Regions from separate parts of the Aphanothece sacrum FPU1 genome, predicted to be linked through region 2. Evidence: predicted binding sites of a transcription regulator. Region 2 holds the regulator's gene; the other holds the start of a gene.

Region 1 (3,217 bases), on a different contig from region 2:
CCCATTAACCAAATGCGCCCAGTTCATCCAGGAGAAATTCTCCGCGAGGATTTTCTTGTACCACTCAACATGAGTGTTAATGCCCTAGCCTTAGCCTTGAATGTACCAGCCACTCGAATTCATGAAATTGTTAAAGAACGTCGTTCAATTACGGCTGATACGGCTGAACGTCTAGCTCGTTATTTTGGCGGGGATGCCGCATCTTGGTTGAATCTTCAGGCTACTTATGATCTCAAAACATTGCCCACACAAGACGAAATTATCAAACGAATTGAGCCACGCACCATAGAACACAACAACTGATGGCGCGGTCAGTCTATTCCCATCAGCAAAAACCGTAACAGGATTAACCATTAAACCGAAAGCGATTACACTTTATTTTTGGGTAAACTGAAACTATCTATTCCAAAACCTGCAAGATAATTCTTATGACTTTAGCTGAGATACTTCCTAGTGTTCGACAACTTTCTAAAACCGAAAAACTCAAACTTATTGAGATCATAGCGCAAGAATTAGAAACAGCCGAAGATATTGCTCCTTTAGAACCATTTAAAACCTATGAAATGTCAACTCCCTACAACTGTTTTGGAGCAGGTGCATTATTGATACAATCCGATGAATCAGCAACTAAGGCATAATAATAGTGCGGTTTCCTTATTCAATTACAAATCCATCTCAGAACGAATTTGATAGTTTGCCACGATTACCATTAGTTCTCAAGCGAGAAGTATACGCCGTTGAAACTCTTGGACTTGTAGACAGTGGTGTAACTATTAACGTTTTATCCTATGAATTGGGTCTTTAACAGGACTTACGCATAGAGTCTACCGATAGTGTCTGACAAATCATAGATCTCTTTGACAAAACACGTCAGGAGTCAAAATGTGTTGCTGTATTATTGATTTTTCAAACCCAATCTATCCCTTTTTTTTTACATACTACAACTTCGTTCATTTCCCAGACAAGAGGAAGTATTATTAAATAATGATTACTAATTTTTTCCGATTCCGACGAGGAAAACCAAATAACTCATTGTTATTTTCTGGATTATTTTTGTTGCTTAGCATTCTTTTTCTTTTCGGCTTTGGTTCCGCAAAACTTTCCTGTAGTCGAGTTAATGTCAATCATCTCAATTGCTTACATACAAAATCGGTTGCGCTCGGTTTCGTTAAAGAACAAGAGGCTTCTCTTTTCTCTTTAAAAAAAGCAAAAGTTGACGAGATAATTATACCTTACTTGGATGCTGATACTGACGGAACCGTGATAAGAAGGGAATTGTCTAAGTATGGAGTTTTACTGATTGACAATGAGAATATTGTCTTTAATAATTATATCAATAATCGTGAACAACAGCAGCAAGTGGTGAATAAAATAAATGATTTTTTGAACAATCCTAGTGACTCTAGCTTACTTGTTGAAGATAGAAATTATCTTTTAGATTTTATGATATTGAGTTTCCTTACTATATCAATAATTTTACTTTTTAAAGGGATACTTACTAGTTTTTAACATCAGGTGCAAGATCGCCAGTTAAATACAGTTCTCATAACAATAAGGTGTCCTTCAGGCGAAGAACACCCCATGTTAATTTGATAGTACAAGTCAAGTTGTTTGGAGTATTAAATTAGCTAATTTTATGGACTGAAAACCCTTTTTTGAAAAAATTAGTAATCTTAACTCATGGTAGCACCAGAACGATCATAGGAAGCACGAAAACTTGACTGGGGTTTTCCTTGAATAGTTGTCCAATAATCTGCTTCAATATCAACTCCAATTTCAGAAGCAGCACGTTCAAGCATTGATTGTTGACGGTTTTTGATAATTTGATGGTGACGCATCATTAAAGCACGAGCTTGTTGTTGAGTAGACATAATTTTAGGCTCCGATTGCTGTTTGTTTTTTTATCTTCTTTACTATATATAACATAAAAAACTGTAACATATGTTACAAATAAGGAAAACAATAAAAAACTTAACATTAATTTCGGGATCATCTTACGGTCAGGGATCAAGGCAACCATTTGTCTCTAGAATCGTTATGATAGAAGATCAAGCTTCACTGAATATTTTTAAACTTACAACGCCAAACTATTATGCCACTTCCTATCGTTGCAATTATTGGACGGCCCAATGTGGGCAAATCTACCATTGTCAATCGTTTGGCCGGAGATCAACAAGCCATTGTTCATGATGAACCCGGAATCACCCGCGATCGCACTTATCGTCCGGCTTTTTGGCTGGATCGAGATTTCCAGGTAGTAGACACAGGGGGGTTAGTATTTGACGATGATACAGAGTTTTTACCCATGATTCGAGAACAAGCCATGGCTGCGTTAAAAGAGTCCAGTGCGGCGATTTTCGTGGTGGATGGACAAACCGGGCCAACCACAGGGGATAATGAGATAGCTGACTGGTTACGCCAGCAAGAAGTTCCAGTGTTATTAGCGGTCAACAAATGTGAATCTCCTGAACAGGGAATGATTCAAGCAAGTCAGTTTTGGGAGTTGGGGTTAGGCAACCCTTACCCTGTTTCTGGTATTCATGGCAATGGCACTGGAGAACTGTTAGATGATTTAATTACTTATTTACCACGACCAGAAGAAATTGTCGCCAATGATGAGATTAAGGTAGCTATTATTGGTCGTCCTAATGTGGGTAAATCTAGTCTTCTCAATGCTTTTTTAGGGGAAAAACGAGCCATTGTCAGTCCTATTTCTGGCACCACTAGAGATGCGATCGATACCTTAGTAGAAAGGAATGGAAAAACTTATCGTTTGATTGATACAGCAGGAATTCGTCGTAAGAAAAACGTTGAATATGGGGCTGAATTTTTCAGTATTAATCGAGCCTTTAAAGCGATTCGTCGTTCTGATGTTGTCTTATTAGTTCTTGATGCTTTAGATGGGGTGACAGATCAGGATCTTAAATTAGCTGCAAGGATTATTGATGAGGGACGGGCGGCGATTATTGTGGTTAATAAATGGGATGTGGTAGAAAAAGATTCCTATACCATTTATGATTTCCAAAAAATCATTTTATCCCGTCTTTATTTTATGGATTGGGCTGAGACGATTTTTGTTAGTGCTGTCACTGGTCAACGGGTTGAGAAGATTATTAATTGTGTAGATACGGCGGCAGAACAACATCGTCGCCGTGTGACAACTTCGGTGATTAATGAAGCTTTAGAAGAAGCAGCCCGTTGGCATTCTCCTACTACT
Region 2 (3,217 bases):
GTGCGAATTGGCCCAGCAGAAATAGCATTAACTCGAATATTTTGGGGGCCTAATTCAGCCGCTAAATAACGTACTGTCATTTCTAATCCGGCCTTAGCAACTCCCATTAAATTATAATTAGGAATTACCTTCACTCCCCCCACATAAGTAAGAGTAACAATACTGCCTCCTTCACTCATTAAAGGTTTAGCATACTTAGCCATATTTCCTAAAGAAAAAGTACTAATTTCTAAGGACTGAGTAAACGATTCTCTGGAAATTCCCGAAAAATCACCGCTTAAGCCTTCCTTATCCGCAAAAGCTAGACAATGGATGAGAATATCGAGTTTACCCCAAGTTTCCTCTACTACTTTAAATGTTTCTTCCATCTGGGCCTCATCTTGTACATTACAAGGCACGAAAATAGAAGGATTCAGAGGTTCTACAACTTCTCGGACTTTTTTCTCAAAACGGCCCTTTTCATCCGGTAAATAGGTAACACCGAGGTTTGCACCCGCTTTATGAAGTTGTTGGGCAATTCCCCAAGCAATCGAGCGATTATTAGCAATTCCTGTTACTAGAGCGTTTTTTCCCGTTAAATCTAACATAGTTTATTCAGCAATTGTACAATTTTGAGTCAATTAAGTTACCCCGTTCTAAATATGGATGGTTATAATCATTGACAGAACAGGGTACTTGTTATCCTCATAGAAACATTGTCAAGCAAAACGTAGCACAAACCTCTGAAGATACGCTAAAGTGATGTGTCTATAGTTGACGATTAAGTTATTCATGCTGTTACAATGGTTCATTCTCCTGTTAACTTTAAGTGAAGTCTAATGGAACTATCTCTGCCACAAGATAAACCCCTAGCAGCCGTCTTTCGTCGAATTGGAGGCGGCCCGTATCCTCCTGTTGTCGAAGCGTTTGAACGGGGTAAGACAATCTTTTTTCCGGGTGATCCGGCCGAGAGAGTCTATTTTTTACTTAAAGGTGCGGTCAAGCTTTCTCGTGTTTATGAAGCAGGAGAAGAAATAACGGTGGCTTTATTGAGGGAAAATAGTGTATTTGGTGTTTTATCCCTGATTACTGGCCAACGTTCTGATCGCTTTTATCATGCGGTGGCTTTTACCCCAGTAGAATTACTTTCTGCTCCTATTGAGCAAGTGGAACTGGCCTTAAAAAATAATCCCGATTTGTCAATTTTAATGCTTCAGGGGTTATCATCTCGCATTCTACAAACAGAAATGATGATTGAAACCCTGGCCCATCGTGATATGGGTTCCCGTTTGGTCAGTTTTCTCTTAATTTTATGTCGAGATTTTGGCGTACCCACCACTGATGGTATCCGTATTGATTTAAAATTGTCTCATCAGGCGATCGCTGAAGCAATTGGTTCTACCCGTGTGACCGTGACCCGTTTATTGGGGGATTTGCGTGAACAAGAAATGATTTCTATTCATAAGAAAAAGATTACAGTTCATAACCCTGTCGCTCTTAGTCAACAGTTTACTTAATATTCTGTGTTCACCACTAATCACCCATGACCAGTGCTTATATTTTAATTGCAGCAATTTTAATCTTGGGTGGCTTAATTGCAGCATTAGGCGATCGCTTAGGAACTAAAGTCGGTAAAGCTAGAATGCGTATCGGCAACTTGCGTCCTAAGCAAACTGCAATTTTAGTGACAGTGATGACGGGAACCCTAATTTCTGCTTCTACCCTAATTATTCTTTTTACCTTGAGTAAATCGTTACGAGAAGGGTTATTTCAACTTGATGAAATTCAAAAACAATTACGAACAGCTAAGGGAGATTTAGAAAGGGTTGCTAATGATAAACAAGATATTGAGAAACAGTTATATACGGCTAAGACGGAACAAAAAACAGTTCAAAAACAATTAGAATCTATTAATCAGAATTTTACCAAAGCTCAACAACAACTGAAAACGGTTGTTAGTCAAGGGAAAAAACTACGAGAGGATATTCAAACATTACTCAAAGAAAGAGAAGAACTGGTTCGCAATAAAACTCAACTTGATCAACAAATTAGCCAACTACAATCAGAAATTCGTAATCGGGATACAGAAGTTAAAAGAGGTAAGACAAAAATTTCTGCTCAAAATCGTGTTTTACAAGAACGACAAAGCCGTTTGAAACAGCTTGAAAGTCGCTTGCAAAATTTACAACAACAACAAAGTAAATTACAAACAGAAATTGATAATAGAGATGTGCAAATTGTTCAACTTGACCAAGCAATTAACCTAAAAGATTTAGCGGTAAAAAATAGAGAATCTCAATTAAAAAAATCCGAAAGAGAATTGATTTATTTGCAACGACAAGTAGATATTTTAGAACAATACTATCAGAATTATCAAGACTTACGAGAGCGACAAATTGCCCTTGTTAAAGGTCAAGTGTTATCTATAGGAGGAGTTCGCATTGTTGATCCTAATGCCGCTATTCAAGCTATTGATGAACTACTTAGACAGGCTAATCGCACAGCAATTGAATCAGTAGGAACTGAAAAAGTTGATCCTAATGATCGGGTGGTTAAAATTACTAAATCTCAAGTTGATCAGTTAAATGAACAACTCAAAGATGGTAAAGAATATGTGGTCAGAATAATTTCGGCAGGGAATTATGTAAAAGGAGAAAAAGAAGTTCGAGTTTTTGCAGATGTTGTCCCTAATCAAAAGATTTTTAACGCTGATGAAACTATTGCGACTGTCTCTATGGAATCATTGGATTTAACGGAAGAAAATATTCAAAAAAGACTTGATATTCTCCTTGCTGCTACTCAGTTTCGCTCCCGTAGTGCTGGAGTTGTTGGTAATATTCAAGTGGGGGATGGACGATTGAAAACTATGCTAAATTTTATTGAACAAATTAGTAAAGCAGAAAATGGTTTAGATGAAATTAGAGTCATTTCTCTTGATGATACTTATACCATTGGCCCCTTAAAAGTTCGCTTAATTGGTATTAAGAATGGAGAAATTATTTTTGGAACTTAAATTATTATTTATAGGTGATTTATGTTATTAGGATTTGACCCAGGACGAGATAAATGTGGTATTGCTGTTATCAATAAAAATAACCAATTACTTTATCATCAAGTTATTAATTCTGAGGTAGCAATGACGACTATTAATGATCTTTGTCAACAGTTTAAGATTGAACTTTTGGTGATGGGAAACCAGACTACATCTAAACAGTGGAAAAAACAGTTAGACGCTGAG

The links. The regulator NtcA, encoded in region 2, controls nitrogen genes in cyanobacteria. The targets are predictions, from matches to a motif close to TTTGTANCNNNNGNTACAAA.
Positions count from the first base shown of each region.
Region 1: gifA (glutamine synthetase inactivation factor IF7A) is a predicted target of NtcA. The motif match lies at 1,932-1,951, and genes of this name have one in related genera.

Region 1 covers NZ_BDQK01000001.1:183,850-187,066, forward strand. The annotation lists gene AsFPU1_RS00875 (HigA family addiction module antitoxin) at 1-303, shown strand, start outside; gene AsFPU1_RS00880 (hypothetical protein) at 429-638, shown strand; gene AsFPU1_RS00885 (hypothetical protein) at 985-1,509, shown strand; gene gifA (glutamine synthetase inactivation factor IF7A) at 1,674-1,871, opposite strand; gene der (ribosome biogenesis GTPase Der) at 2,093-3,217, shown strand, end outside.
Region 2 covers NZ_BDQK01000013.1:446,888-450,104, forward strand. The annotation lists gene fabI (enoyl-ACP reductase FabI) at 1-587, opposite strand, end outside; gene ntcA (global nitrogen regulator NtcA) at 819-1,496, shown strand; gene AsFPU1_RS12715 (DUF3084 family protein) at 1,523-2,992, shown strand; gene AsFPU1_RS12720 (pre-16S rRNA-processing nuclease YqgF) at 3,014-3,217, shown strand, end outside.